DNA from 2 places in the Microbacterium sp. 22303 genome. Region 1 is predicted to be linked to the other one. Evidence: riboswitches for the same ligand, from Rfam matches in the RefSeq annotation. Region 1 holds a riboswitch; the other holds the start of a gene.

Region 1 (7,518 bases):
TGCCGGCGTTCGCGGCGGTCAGGATGCCGACGAGCCAGAACATCGCCGGCGGGACGGCCTGGCCGCGCTTCTGCCGGGCCGAGCCGATGCCGATCAACGCGCCGATGATCAGCAGGATCACGAGCTTGGTGCCGATCTTGGCGTAGTTCATGCTCGCGCCCTCGGGCAGTCCCCACGGGGCGGCGAGCACGAGCCCGGCGACGCCGGCGATCGCGAGACCGGTGTTCATGAGGCCGGTCATCTGCTTCTTGCCGCCGAAGGCCTGCACGGCCCACGCGCCGAACAGTGTCGCGAAGCCGATCAGATGGACGAACAGCACGATGTGGCGCAGGGTTTCCATGACCTCAGGCTAGGCCTGGGATCGCTCCGGCACCAGGAAGGCGCACCTCATCGCGCGTTCAGCCGGAGCAGTCGTCCGAGTGTGGACGCCGTGGGCGTTCCGTGTCGCGGCGATCAGCCCCGCAACGACCGGATGACCTGAGCGGTGCGCAAGGCGGCGTCGGCCGCCTCTGCGCCCTTGTCCTCCTTCGAGTCCTCGAGGCCGGCACGCTCCAGGCCCTGCTGCTCATCGTCCAGCGTCAGCACGCCGAAGCCGACGGGCTTGCCGGCGTCGAGCGCGACCCGGGTGAGGCCATCAGTGGTGGCCGCCGAGACGTACTCGAAGTGCGGGGTGCCGCCGCGGATGATCACGCCGAGCGCGACCACCGCGTCCGCACCGCCCGCGAAGGCGGCCTGCGCGGCCACGGCCAGCTCGAACGAACCGGGGACGCGCACCAGACGGTGGTTCGCCCCTGTCTCCTCGAGCACGCGCTGGGCACCCGCGATGAGGCCGTCCGTGATCGTCTCGTGCCAGGTGCCGGCGACGATCACGACATTGAGCCCGGTCGCGTCGATTCCGCCGGTGGTGGGTGCTCCTGCGCCGCTCATTCGTCGTCCCTTCCGTTCTCCGCACCATTGGCGGCCAGGGCGGCGGCGAGCTCGGACTCGCCGATGATGTGGCCCATGCGGTCGCGCTTGGTCTCGAGGTACTGGTGGTTGTTGGGGCCGACTCCGACGATCAGCGGCACCTGCTCGATGACATCGAGCCCCAGTTCGCGCAGCTGCGCGACCTTGTCCGTGTTGTTCGTCAGAAGGCGCACCTTCCTCACACCGAGGTCGGTGAGGATCCCGGCCGCCGCGGCGTAGTCGCGGGCGTCGGCGGGGAGGCCCAGCGCGAGGTTGGCATCGACCGTGTCGAGGCCCTCCTCCTGCAGGGCGTACGCGCGCAGCTTGTTGATCAGGCCGATGCCGCGTCCCTCGTGGCCTCGCATGTAGATGACGATGCCACCCTCCTGCTCGATCGCGTCGAGGGCCGCCTCCAGCTGCGGGCCGCATTCGCACTTGAGGGATCCGAACGCCTCGCCCGTCAGGCACTCCGAGTGCACCCGCACCAGCGCCGTCTCCGTCGGCTCGCCTGAGACGACCGCGATGTGGTCGGTGCCGGTGATGCGGTCCTTGTAGGCGAGGAAACGGAACACGCCGTGCGTCGTGGGCACGGTGGCGTCGGCGCGCAGGCTCACCCGGCGACGGGTGTTGTTGGCGACGCAGTCGGCCTCGTCCCGTGGGTCGACCTCGTTGAGATGCGCGATCAGCTGCTCGATCGTGATCACGGGGATCCCGTCGCGCTCGCCGAGCTCCATCAGTCCGGGCAGACGCATCATGCTGCCGTCCTCGGCGACGACCTCAGCGATCGCGCCGACCGGGCGCAGACCGGCCAGCCGCATCAGCTCGACGGCCGCCTCGGTGTGTCCGCCGCGCTGGCGCACCCCGCCGTCGACCGCACGCAGGGGCAGCACGTGCCCCGGACGGATGAGGTCGTTCGGCAGGGACGCCGCGTCGGCCAGCACGTTCAAAGTGCGGGCACGGTCGGCGGCGCTGATGCCGGTGGTGACGCCGGAGGCTGCGTCGACGCTGATCGTGTACGCGGTGCTGCGCGCGTCCTCGTTGGCCTCGACCATCGGGGGCAGGTTCAGCGCGTCGGCGATGTCGGCGGGCATGGGTGCGCACAGGTACCCGGAGGTCCAGCGCACGGTCCATGCGATCCACTCGGGGGTCGCGAGCTCGGCCGAGAGGATGACGTCGCCTTCGTTCTCGCGGTTCTCGTCATCCGCGACGAGCACGGGGCGGCCGGCGCGGAGCGACTCCAGCGCCTCGGCGATCGTGGAAAGGCTCATCGCGAGCCTCCTTCCGGTGTGGCGGCGCGGTCGGCGCCGGCGTCTGCGGCACGGAACGCGAGCAGCCGCTCGACGTGCCGGGCGAGGATGTCGGTCTCCAGGTTCACCCGGTCGCCGACGGCGCGGGATCCGAGCGTGGTCGCCGCGAGGGTCTCGGGGATGAGCGAAACCTCGAACCAGTCCTGTGGGGTTGAATCGGTCCCTGAGCCTGTCGAAGGGGGCTCGCTGACTGCGCTCACGGTCAGCGATGTGCCGTCGACCGAGATGGATCCCTTGTCCACGACGAGCGGGGCGAGGTCGTGCGGCAGCGAGATGCGCAGCACGCTCCACTGTGCACCGGGCCGCACCTCGAGCACTTCACCGACGCCGTCGACGTGGCCCTGCACGATGTGGCCGCCGAGGCGGGCGCCGACCGGCATCGCCTTCTCGATGTTCACCCGCGTGCCCACCGTCGCGCCGCCGATCGCGGCGACATCGAGCGTCTGCTTCATGACGTCGGTGTCGAAGGTGTCGGAGGTGGATCCGACCACGGTGAGGCACACGCCGCTCACGGCGATGGACTCGCCGTGCACCGCGTCGGACGCGGCCTTCGGGGCGCGCACGGTCAGGCGCCAGCCGTCGCCGGCGGGCGTGATCGCAGTGATCTCGCCGATCTCCTCGATGATTCCGGTGAACATCAGGCTTCTCCTTCGCTCCGGGAGGGGTCGTTCCGGGAGGTGTTCTCGTCTGCGGGGACGGCGTTCACCGTCGCGTCGTTTTCGGCGGCTTCGTCGGCGGCGGCGGCCGCCTGGGCGGCGGCCGGCCGGGCGATCGCCAGCAGATCCGGGCCGAGCGGCAGCCACTCATCGACGACCAGGCGCCGGGCTTCACCGATCGAGGACACGCCGATGTCGCCGAGGGCCAGCTTCGGTCCGCCGATCAGCACGGGGGCCAGGTAGGCCAGGACCTCGTCCATCAGCCCTTCGGCGAGGAACGCACTGGCCAGGGTCGGCCCGCCTTCCACGAAGACGCGCTGGATCCCACGATCGCGGAGATCCGCGAGGATCGCCGTGAGGTCGTGCTCGGTGTAGAACAGCGGCGCGTGCGGATGGCGGCGCACGGCGGCCTCGGCGGGAGTCTCCCTCGCGCCGATGACCACGGGGACGGGCTGGCGGGGGAGCAGGGCATCGCCGTCGCGGGCGGTGAGGGCAGGGTCGTCGGCCAGCACCGTGCCGGTGCCCACGATGATCGCGTCGGCCGCGGCACGACGGCGGTGCACGTCGGCGCGGGCCGCGGGGCCGGTGATCCATTGGCTGGATCCGTCCGCCGCGGCGGCGCGGCCGTCCAGGCTCTGCGCCCACTTCACCGTCACATGCGGACGGCCGAGGCGCTGCACCGTGAGCCAGTCGCCGATCAGAGCCTCGGCGGCGTCGGCCTGCTCACCGGCGACGACGTCGAGGCCGGCGGCGCGCATCCGCTCCGCGCCGCCGCCGGATCGCACGCCAGGATCGTCGAGCGCGTAGACGACGCGGGCCACGCCGGCGTCGATGAGTGCCTGGGCGCACGGACCGGTGCGGCCGGTGTGATTGCACGGTTCGAGCGTCACCACGGCGGTCGCGCCGCGGAGCTCGGCCGGCGCGAGCTTCGAGAGCGCATCGACCTCGGCGTGCGGGGTTCCCGCGCCACGGTGCCAGCCCTCGGCGAGCACGTCGCCGGTGGGGGAGAGGATCACGGCGCCGACCTGCGGGTTCAGCCCGCGCGGGCCGCGGCGCGCGATCTCGAGCGCGTGCGTCATCGCCGCCCGCTCCGCCGCTGTCGCCGTCATGTCGCCTTCTTCATCCTGGTCCAGATCACCGGGGTCGGGGCGCACGTCGATCGTGCGTGCTGCCTCTCATCCGGACTCGCGAGCCTTCGCTCGCATCACCGTCGGTCCCGGAATTGCGCCGGATCGGCCTCGGATCCGTGTCGGATCCTCGGTTCGCGGACTGTCACCGCCGGTTCGGATTCTCACCGACCCCGGAGCACGTTGTGTTGCTCTCAGCTTAGTCAACGCGCGGATGCCGGTTTCATTCCGGCGGATGCATCTGTGACGCCCCATGTCGTTCCGGCTCACTTCAGCAGCCGTGACAGCCGACGGTCCGCGAGCACCTTGCCGCCGGTCTGGCAGGTGGGGCAGTACTCCAGCGATCGGTCGGCGAAGAACACACTGCGCACCGTGTCGCCGCACACCGGGCAGGGTTCCCCCCTGCGGGCGTGCACCTGCATCCCTCGTCGTTTCGCGTCCTTGAGTTCGGCTGGCGGCTTGCCGCTCGCCTCTGCCACTGCCTCACGCAACGTCGACTGCATCGCGTCGTACAGCCCGGTGACCTCTGCCTCATTTAGACCACCGGCGGGCGCGTAGGGCGACATCCTGGCGGCGTGCAGGATCTCGTCCGAGTAGGCGTTGCCGATGCCGCCGATCACCGCCTGGTCCCGCAGCAGACCTTTGATCTGCGTGCGCCGGCCCTCGAGCAGCGCCGCGAACACGTCGCGGGTGAAGGACGGATCCAACGGGTCAGGCCCCAGTCGTGCGATGCCGGGAACGTCGGCCGGATAGCGGACGACGTACACGGCGAGGGACTTCTTCGTGCCCGCCTCGGTGAGGTCGAAGCCGCTGCCGTCGTCGAACGCGATCCGCAACGCGATCGGCGACTTGCCCGGGCGGATCAGCGTGGTGGGGAGGGCGTCGTACCAGCGCAGCCATCCGGCCTTGGCGAGGTGGAAGACGAGGTGTAGGTGCGGTTCGGTGTCGCTCTTCAGCGTCAGATCCACGAATTTCCCGTGGCGTGCTGCACCGTCGATCTGTGACCCCGCCAGTGCGGTCACGGGCGGGTCGAAGGTCTTCAGCGCCGCGATCGCCGACACCGAGGCGCGGGTGATGGTGAGCCCGACCGCGCGCTCCGCGAGGAAGTCGACCAGCCCCTGCACCTCAGGCATCTCCGGCATGGGATCATCCTGCCACCCCCGTGCGACATCCGGGCAGGGCGGTCCGGATGACGGCCGCCGAACGCTCAGGGGAGGGCTCAGCCGAGGTCGATCGGCCAGTCCACGGGAGCGCGGTCGTCGCTGCGCAGCAGCGCGCCGCTCCATCCGTCGTCCCGGCCTCGCGGCCCCGACAGTCCCTGCCGCAGGAGGCCTTCGTAGCGGAACCCGAGCGCCCGGGCGCTCCGCGCCGACGGCACGTTGCCGACCACGGCGCGCCACCGGATTCGGGCGAGACCCAGCTCGGCGAATCCCCAGTCGATCACGGCGCGAGCGGCCTCGGTGAGGTATCCGCGTCCGCGCGCAGGCGCGGCCACCCAGTAGCCGAGCTCGGCGTCGCCGCCCGTCGGGTGCTCGACGATGTGATGCAGTCCGATCGACGCGATCAGCGTGCCGTTGGCGTACGCCGCCCACACCGTCTGGGATCCGTCCTCCCACCACTCACCGACGAGCCGGACGTAGTCTTCGGCGTCCGCGCGACCGTAGGGGCTCGGCACAGTGGTCCAGCGCGGGATCTCCGGGTCCTGGCACGCCTCCGAGATCGCTTCGACGTCGGCGGAGGTCGGGGCGCGCAGGACCAGGCGAGGTGTGCGCAGCTCGACCGGTTCCATCGGTTCAGCCTAGGCCCGCCGCCCGGCCCGGATCGTCCACGTGCGTGCGAAACTCAGTCGATCCCGCCGCAGAACCGATCGACGAGGTCATCCGGTGCGCGATCGACTGAGTTCGGAACGGCGAGTGCCCGAGCCCGGAACTGGCGACGCCGTCCGCATCGTCCTGCACAGGCGCGGCAGAATCCGCAGTCTTCACAGATTCCGGCGGCGAGAGCCCATGGCAACTCGCGAACGGCCACCCTCGGGGGATGATCGACCAGCGATTCAGGACCTTCGAACTGCGCGCCCAGGGGTATACCGGCAGGATGATCGCGCAGGCGGTGCAGTATGGGACGCTGATCCGGCTGCGACAGGGGCAGTACACGACGGCGCGCTGCCCGGAGTTCGCGCTCGAGGCGGGACGGTTCGGCGGGCGGGCCGACTGCGTGAGTGCGCTCGCGCTCGCCGGCGTCTTCGTCCGCGAACGGCATCCGCTGCACCTGCAGATGACGCCGCACTCCTCGCATCACGCTCTCCCCTCGGCACTGATCGTCCGGCACTGGCGGGCGTGCTCCGCGCCCTGGAACGACCTCGCCGTCCCCCTCGTCGATGCACTCGCGCAATCGCTCGCCTGCCAGGAACCGCGGGACGCCGTGGCGTCGCTGGACAGCGCCCTGCATCAGGGGCTGATCGACCTCGACGGGCTCGACGAGGTCTTCGAGCTCGCCCCCCGGCGCACGCGCGTGCTCCGTCGCCTCGTGGACGGGCGGGCGGAGTCCGGACCGGAGACGCTCGTGCGCATCGCCGCCCGCGCGCTGGGGTTCGATGTCGCCGTGCAGGTGCTGTTCGACTTCGGCCGGGTGGATCTGCTGCTCGACGGCTGGCTCGTGGTCGAGTGCGACTCCCGGGCGCATCACGAGGACTGGGCGCAGCGGCGCCGCGACTACGCGCGGGACCGCCAGGCGGCGGCGCAGGGACTCTGCGTGCTGCGACTGATCGCCGAGGACATCATGTACGACCGAGAGGGCGTGGTGGCGGCGCTGCGGGGCATGCGCGGCTTCCGACCGGCACGCCGCCGCAGCGTCACGAACTCAGTCGATCTCGGGGCCCGATCGCAGAACGCGCCGGCGCAGCACCGGATCGACTGAGTTCGGCACGCCGAAGCACGCCGAACACCGCCGAGCACCCGCCCGACCGCCGACTCAGACTCGGCGGAGCAGGCCGACCTTGTCGTACACCTGGGCGAGGGTCCGGTCGGCGACTTCGTCGGCGCGGGCGGCGTTGGCGGCGAGGATCCGGTCCAGCTCGGCGGGATCCGCGAGCAGCTCGTTCGCGCGGTCGCGCACCGGGCCGAACTCGTTCACGACGACCTCGGCGAGCCCCTTCTTGAAGTCGCCATAGCCGCGGCCCGCGTACTCGTCCTCGATGGACGCGATCTGACGGCCGGTGAGGGCTGCGTAGATCGTCAGCAGGTTGGAGACGCCGGGCTTGTCCTCGCGGTCGTACCGGACGGATCCTTCGTTGTCGGTCACGGCGCGCATGATCTTCTTCGCCGACTTGGCCGGGTCGTCCAGCAGCCACAGCACGCCGGCGTCCGACTCGGCCGACTTCGACATCTTCGAGGTGGGGCTCTGCAGGTCGTAGATGCGCGCGGTGTCCTTCTGGATCACCGGGATCGGCACCACGAACGTCTCGCCGTAGCGCGCGTTGAACCG
Region 2 (7,518 bases), on a different contig from region 1:
GATCCCCACGATCACTCCGACCCCGTTCACGAGATCGGGACGGTAGGCCTGCAGGCCACCGGCGAGGGTCGCGAGTCCGGCGCCGGTGACGCCGGCCGCGCCCTTGCTCGCGATGATCATGAACACGAGCAGGCCGATCTGCTCCGGGATGGACATCGGCTGTCCCAGACCGGTCGCGATGAACAGTGACGCCATGGTCAGGTAGATCGCGGTGCCGTCGAGGTTGAAGGAGTAGCCGGTCGGCACGGTGATGCCCACCACGGGCTTGGCCACACCCAGATGCTCCATCTTCGCGATCAGCCGAGGCAGTGCCGACTCCGACGAGGACGTCCCGACGATCAGCAGGTACTCACGCCCGAGGTACTTCATCAGCTGGAAGATGTTCACCCCGGCGACGAGCTTCAGGATCCCGCCGAGCACCACGACGATGAACACGATGCAGGTCAGGTAGAACGCGCCGAGGAGGATCCCGAGGCTCCAGATCGCCGCGACGCCGGTCTTGCCGACCACTGCCGCGATCGCGCCGAACGCACCGAGGGGGGCGAGCCACAGGATCATTCCGAGCACGCGGAACACGAGCGTCTGCAGGTGCTTGATCGCTCCCATGATGGGCGCGCCTCGATCCCCGAGCCCCTGCAGCGCGAAACCGACGAGGAGCGCGATGAAGAGCACCTGCAGCACGCTCTCGCCGGTGAAGGCGCCGAAGAACGTGGCGGGGATGATGCCGAGAATGAAGTCCTGCGTCGTCTTGGCCTCGGTCGTGGCCGCCTCGTAGGTCGCGCCGGCCATGTGCAGACCCTCACCCGGGTGGATGATGTTGCCGACGATCAGGCCGATCGCGAGGGCGAAGGTCGACATGACCATGAAGTAGATCAGCGCGAGTCCGCCGATCTTGCCGACCGTCGCCGCCTTGGCGATCGATCCGACGCCGATCACGATCGTGCAGAAGATGATCGGCGCGATCATCATCTTGATGAGGCTCACGAACCCCTTGCCGATGGGCTCGAGGCCCTGTGCGAACTGCGGGAACAGGAGTCCCACCGCTATTCCGAGGCCGACCGCCACGAGTACGGACAAGTAGAGCCAGGTGTGCTTGTCCCAGGAGTTCTTGCCGCGGCGCCAGTCGTGCCGCGGGAGTCTGAAACCTTCGGTGAGAGCCATCATCGCCTCCGCTGAGTGAACAGGACGCCCGCACCACGTCGGGCGGGCCGTGTCGACCATGGTGTGCAGCGACGACGCCCGGCGGCGAGTTCTGTTCGTATTGAAACCGGGGCGAAATCTGAGCAGGCCGCACTGCGCGCCGCGACTCGCGCATACTGTCTGAGGAGGTCCGGATCGGCGATGGCGACGACAAGACGCGGCGGCGTGCGCAGTGCGGCTTCGCGCGTGTTCGCGCTGCTGATCGGATCCGTGCTGCTGATCGGCGTGGCGATCGGCGCGTTCCTCACCTGGGAGGCGCAGACCTCGGCACGGCAGGAGGCCGAGCACGTCACGGCCGCGATCGCGCGGGCGCTCTCCGTCGCCCCGGAGATCGAAACGGCCGTGACCGCGACGGACCGTTCCGCCGCGGAGACGGACCTGCGCAGCTACGTCGAGTCCGTGCGCACGGGCGCGGGGCTGGACTTCATCACCGTCATGGACGGACACGGCGTGCGGCTCACGCACCCGGATCCGGCGCAGGTCGGCGGGCACTACATCGGCACGATCCCCCGCGACGACCGCGCCCTCACCGAGCAGTACACGGGAACCCTCGGCCCGTCCGTGCGCACCATCGCTCCCGTCCGCGACGCCGCAGGGACGGTCGTCGGCTGGGTGTCGGCAGGGGTGACCGTGGAGTCGCTGGGCGGCGCCCTGCTGCGACGCCTGCCGGTGATCCTGCTCCTCACCCTGGCCGTCGTCGCGCTCGGCGCGCTGGGCGCCGTGTTCGCGCGGCTCGCGACACGGCGCATCACCGGCGATCTCGACGCCCGCGACGTGCGAGAGGCGGTGGCCGGCTACGAGTCGGTGCGCACACTCGGCGAGGCGCTGCGCGCACAGACGCACGAGCACGGCAACCGCCTGCACACGGCGTTGTCGCTCCTGGAACTCGACCGACGCGAGGAGGCGATCGCCCTGCTGTCGGAAACCTCCGCGCAGAGCCAGTCCGTGATCGATCAGATGACGCTGCGGGATGGGGATCCGACGCTCGGCGCACTCCTGCTGGGCAAGGCCTCGCAGGCGAAGGAGCGCGGCGTGCGCTGGCACGTGCACGTGGATCCGGCGGCGCCGCGCGCGGATCTGACCCCCGTCGACGCGGTCGCCCTCGTCGGCAATCTCATCGACAACGCCCTCGACGCCGCGTCTCAGGCGGAGTCCGGCGCCGACCGCTGGGTGCGTGTCGACGTGGCCGCGGACGACGGCGGAGCCGTCGTGATCACCGTCTCGGACGGAGGTCCCGGCATCCCGGTCGAGCTCCGGGAGCGGATCTTCGAGCACGGCTTCTCCACCAAGCCCAGCGACCGCTCGGGGCGCGGAGTGGGGCTCGCGCTCGTCCGGGACATCGTGACGGCCGCGGGCGGAAGCGTCGAGCTCTCCACCGAGCCCACGGCGTTCCGTGTGACGCTGCCCGGCATCGGACGTGAAGGGAGAACCGCATGATCGGAGTGCTGCTCGTCGACGATGACCCGCTCACACTCGAGCTCCACGCGGCCTACATCGCCCGGCTCGATGGGTTCGAGGTCGTCGGAGAGTGCACCGGCGTGCGGGCGGCGCTCAACGCCCTCTCCGCGGACGCGGGGCGGATCGACCTGGTCCTGCTGGATCTCACGATGCCGGACGGATCGGGCATCGACGTGCTGCGCCGCATCCGCGGTGCCGGCAGTGCGATCGAGGTGATCGCGGTGACCAGCGTGCGTGATGTCGAGGCTGTGCGGCGGATGTCGGCGCTCGGTGTGGCGCAGTACCTGCTCAAGCCCTTCCCGTTCGCGGTCTTCCGCGAGCGTCTGCAGCAGTTCCGCGATCGTCACGAACGCGCGGCCGGTCTCGCCGGTGCCGCCAGCCAGGAGGAGATCGACGCCCTCATCGGAGGTCCGGCGACCGGCACCATCGCCCTGCCGAAGGGGCTCGCCGCCGAGACGCTGCACGCGGTCACCGCAGTGCTGCGCGCGCACGGCGACCTCTCGGCCGGCGAGGCCGCGCCTCTCGTCGGCGTCTCCAGGGTCACTGCGCGCCGATACCTGGAGCACCTCGTCGCGCAGCAGGTCGCGATCCGCGCCCCGCGCTACGGCACGCCGGGCCGGCCCGAGACGGCGTACCGCCTGGCTGGGGACGCCACCGCGCCGCGCTGAGGCCCGGTGGATCGCCGCTCGGCATTCGAGCCGCGACCGCGGTCGGCCAGGTCCCGGCCGCCAGGTCCGCGCCGCGGAGATGCGGGTGTCCTGGTGGCGCGTCCCGCGGTGATAGCGTCGTCGTGTCCTCAGGGCGGGGTGCAAGTCCCCACCGGCGGTGTCGCGGCATGTCCGCGCGAGCCCGCGAACGGTCCCCATGGCGGGGACCGCCGATCCGGTGCGATTCCGGAGCCGACGGTCACAGTCCGGATGAGAGAGGACAGAAGGAGCAGTCCACCATGCCCAGAATCGCCATCGTCGCCGCGCAGTGGCACGCCGAGATCGTCGAGCAGACGGTTTCCGCATTCGTCGAACGTCTCGCGGAGCTGGGCTTCGACGAGGTCGACGTGTTCCGTGTCCCCGGCGCGTTCGAGATCCCCCTGCACGCGAAGCGTCTCGCACGCACAGGGCGCTACCAGGGCATCGCCGCGAGCGCTCTCGTCGTGGACGGCGGGATCTACCGGCACGATTTCGTCGCCGGATCCGTCGTCGACGCCCTCATGCGCGTGCAACTGGAAACGGACGTCCCGGTGTTCTCCGCTGTGCTCACGCCGCACCATTTCCACGAGCACGACGAGCACCAGGACTACTTCCGTCGCCACTTCTCCGTGAAGGGTCGTGAGCTCGCCGAGGCCGTCTCGGCCACGGTGCAGAGCCTCGCCGCGATCGACTGACGACCGCTCGACGCCCGCACCGGGGCCCGACGCGGGTCGGCGTGCGCGTCGAGGCCCCGGCCGTGGCCGACGCCGCTGCGCTGCACAGTGGACCTCAGCGCGGCAGGCGTCCCTCGTGCAGCACGCCGTCAGGATCCGCGCTCGCTCGGATCGCCCGGAGCCGATCGAGGTCGGCCGCCGTGGCGCACCGCTCGAGCGTCTGACCGGGCGTGAGGAAGGTCGGCACCGTCCGGTCAGCCGCGACCGGGGCGAGTAGTTCGAGGAGGCCCGCGATGCTCGCGTCGCCGGGCTCGGCCGGCGCGCCCGGGAAGTTCGGCACGAGCGCATGCAGAAGCCATGACGCCGAGGCCAGGGAGGCGAAGCCGGACCGCCGTGGTGCGTCGAGGGCGCCCCCCAGCATGCGCAGATCGATCCCGACGATCGGCGACTGCTCGGGCGCCTGGCGGAACTGCACCAGCGCGTCGATCGTGGCATCGTCGAGCCGGTCGAGGGCGAGGGAGGCGCCCCGGCCCGCGGTCGGATCCGTCGGCTCACCCGATGCCGCCGCGAGCGCGGCGGGCGAGGTGGGGCCTGAGGTCTCGCGCTGGACGGCGCCGGCCCGGCGCACGCCCGCCAGGAACGCGTCTGCCGCACCATGGGAGGACAGGGCCTGCACCGTCACGAAGCTCTTTCCGCGGATCTCCTCGGGCAGCATCGGCGCATCCGGCATCCGCATCGAGTTCGTGAACACGTTGAGCGTCGCCGCCGCGGACGCGGCGAGGTCCCGCACGGCGCGGATCACGGCAGCGGAGTCCGCCGCATCGAACGTCAGAGAGGCGCCCCACTGCTCCGGAGCACGAACGAGGTCGATCTCGAGCGCGGTCACGATGCCGACCACGCCGCCGGCGCCGCGGAGCGCCCACATGGCCTCGCGGTCGCTGTCGTCGTCGATGCGCTCGTGCGTGCCGTCGGACCGCAGCACCCACGCCGCGCGCAGGTTGTCGGAGCCGAGTCCGGCGGTGCGGCTGAACCAGGAGTGTCCGCCGCCGAGCGTGTACCCGGCGACCGAGACGACGGGGCTCGTGCCCGCGGGGGCCGCCCAGCCGGTGCCTTCCAGGGCGTCCACCACCGCACCCCAGCGCACGCCGCTGCCGACCACCACGACGCCGGCCTCGAGGTCGATGTCGAGCCGGTCGAACGCCGCCGTCCGGACGATCACGGCCCCGGCCAGGTCCCCGGAGGCGCCATGCCCGCTGGGCTGCACGGCGATCGGCGTTCCGGCCTCGCACGCGGCGGCGAGGATCCTGCGCAGATCATCGAGACCGGCAGGCGTCGCCACCGCGGCCGGAAGCTGGTCTATCGAGAGGTTCCATGGGCGACGAGCCGCATCGAATCCATCGTCTCCGGCGCGCAGGAGGGAGCCGTCGAGCTCGCTGAGAAGGGCATCGAACGCAGTCAGAAGGGGCATGACGCCACCGTACGATGTCCCACGGACATTCGTCGGCGGTGTCACGCCCCGATGCTCTGAAGCCGGCCTACTCCCCCGCGAGGCCTCCGAGCAGATGACCGAAGGAGCGGCCTTCGCCGAGGTAGTTGCCCGGGTCGAACGGATCCTTGTCGGCCGCCGGCTCCCGGCGGGCCATCGCCTCGGCGAGCTCGCGCGCCCCGCGCTCGACGCGCGTGCTGAGCGGCGCGACCTCGTCGGCCTTCGCACCCCAGTCGCTCGACGCCGCGAACACCCCGGTGGGCACCGGCTCGGCGTGCAGGTAGGTGAACAGCGGACGGATCGCGTAGTCGATCGCGAGCGAGTGCCGTGCGGTGCCCGCGTTCGCGCCGATCAGGACGGGCTTGCCGGTGAGCGCATCCGGATCCAGCACGTCGATGAACGACTTGAACAGACCGGAGTAACTCGTCGAGAAGATCGGCGTCACGGCGATGATGCCGTCGGCCGAGATCACCGTGTTGATCGCCGAGTCCAGCGCCGGCGGCGCGAACCCCGTGAGCAGGTTGTTCGTGATGTCGTGCGCGAGATCGCGCAGCTCGATCACGTCGACGCTGACCTCGGAGCCGAGCTCAGTGAGCCGGTGCGCGGTCTCCGCCGCGAGGCGGTCGGCGAGCATCCGCGTGGAGGACGGGTTGCTGAGCCCCGCGGAGATCACCGCGATGCGACGCGCGCCCATCTCAGTTCGCCCCCTTCGCGGCCGCTGCGCCGAAGGAGGAGCCGGCGGCGGCCGGAACCGCGCCGCCGTCCTGGTAGGGCGAGCCGGCGGTCAGGTTGTCACCGCGGTTCGCGCCGGGGCGCGCCTCGCGCGACGGCCCGTCGCCGTACACGGCCTTGACCCGGGCGGCGTGGGTCGGAGCGTCCGGCACGGTGGCGGGGCGGTTCTGCGCGAGCTCCTTGCGGAGCACCGGCACGACCTCGCCGCCCAGGATGTCGAGCTGCTCGAGCACGACCTTGAGCGGGAGCCCCGCGTGGTCCATGAGGAAGAGCTGGCGCTGGTAGTCGCCGTAGTGCTCGCGCATCGCGGCATAGCGGTCGATGACCTGCTGCGGAGAGCCGACCGTGAGCGGCGTCATCTCGGTGAAGTCCTCCATCGACGGGCCGTGGCCGTACACCGGCGCGTTGTCGAAGTAGGGACGGAACTCGTCCACCGCGTCCTGCGAATTCGCCCGCATGAACACCTGTCCGCCGAGGCCGACGATCGCCTGCTCCGGCGTGCCGTGACCGTAGTGCGCGTAGCGCTGGCGGTACAGCTCGATGAGGCGCTGGTAGTGCTCCTTGGGCCAGAAGATGTTGTTCGCGAAGAAGCCGTCGCCGTAGTAGGCGGCCTGCTCGGCGATCTCCGGCGTGCGGATGGAGCCGTGCCAGACGAACGGCGCGACGCCGTCGAGCGGGCGCGGGGTGGAGGTGAAGCCCTGCAGCGAGGTGCGGAACTTGCCCTCCCAGTCCACGACGTCCTTGGTCCACAGCTCGTGCAGCAGGGCGTAGTTCTCGATCGCGAGCGGCAGGCCCTGACGGATGTCCTTGCCGAACCAGGGGTAGACCGGGCCGGTGTTGCCGCGGCCCATCATGAGGTCCATACGACCGCCGGAGACGTGCTGCAGCATCGCGTAGTCCTCGGCGATCTTCACCGGGTCGTTCGTCGTGATGAGCGTCGTGGAGGTCGAGACGATGAGACGCTCGGTCTGCGCGGCGAGCGCCGCGAGGAAGGTCGTCGGGCTCGACGACCAGAACGGCGGGTTGTGGTGCTCGCCGATCGCGAAGACGTCGAGGCCGACCTCTTCCGCGTGCTTGGCGATCGTGAGCGTGTTCTGGATCCGCTCACGCTCGCTCGGCGTCTCGCCCGTCACCGGGTTCCGGGTGATGTCGCTGACCGACATGAGGCCGAACTGCATGCCCGACCAGGTGCTCGACTCGCTCACTGCGTTCTCCTTCAGATTTCTATTCACTTGAATATATCTGTTGAAACACCCGCCTGCGAGAAGTATTCCCGGGATCC

What was found. A riboswitch is a leader RNA that binds a small molecule or an ion and turns the genes downstream of it on or off. The one in region 1 is predicted to bind FMN.
Region 2: it holds a riboswitch for FMN, as region 1 does, so the genes downstream of both, ACTJI8_RS04180 (6,7-dimethyl-8-ribityllumazine synthase) here and ribD (bifunctional diaminohydroxyphosphoribosylaminopyrimidine deaminase/5-amino-6-(5-phosphoribosylamino)uracil reductase RibD) in region 1, are expected to answer to the same signal.

Annotation. Positions count from the first base shown of each region.
Region 1 is NZ_JBQEOQ010000003.1:175,110-182,627, reverse strand. Features, by position in the region: gene ACTJI8_RS10380 (Fe-S protein) at 1-340, opposite strand, end outside; gene ribH (6,7-dimethyl-8-ribityllumazine synthase) at 454-927, opposite strand; gene ribA (GTP cyclohydrolase II) at 924-2,213, opposite strand; gene ACTJI8_RS10365 (riboflavin synthase) at 2,210-2,890, opposite strand; gene ribD (bifunctional diaminohydroxyphosphoribosylaminopyrimidine deaminase/5-amino-6-(5-phosphoribosylamino)uracil reductase RibD) at 2,890-4,017, opposite strand; FMN riboswitch at 4,071-4,220, opposite strand; gene ACTJI8_RS10355 (Fpg/Nei family DNA glycosylase) at 4,302-5,177, opposite strand; gene ACTJI8_RS10350 (GNAT family N-acetyltransferase) at 5,255-5,824, opposite strand; gene ACTJI8_RS10345 (endonuclease domain-containing protein) at 6,073-6,951, shown strand; gene trpS (tryptophan--tRNA ligase) at 7,006-7,518, opposite strand, start outside.
Region 2 is NZ_JBQEOQ010000001.1:860,541-868,058, forward strand. Features, by position in the region: gene ACTJI8_RS04165 (cation:dicarboxylate symporter family transporter) at 1-1,161, opposite strand, end outside; gene ACTJI8_RS04170 (sensor histidine kinase) at 1,342-2,637, shown strand; gene ACTJI8_RS04175 (response regulator) at 2,634-3,326, shown strand; FMN riboswitch at 3,447-3,591, shown strand; partial or broken gene ACTJI8_RS04180 (6,7-dimethyl-8-ribityllumazine synthase) at 3,599-4,039, shown strand; gene ACTJI8_RS04185 (FAD-binding oxidoreductase) at 4,134-5,486, opposite strand; gene ACTJI8_RS04190 (FMN reductase) at 5,554-6,198, opposite strand; gene ACTJI8_RS04195 (LLM class flavin-dependent oxidoreductase) at 6,200-7,414, opposite strand.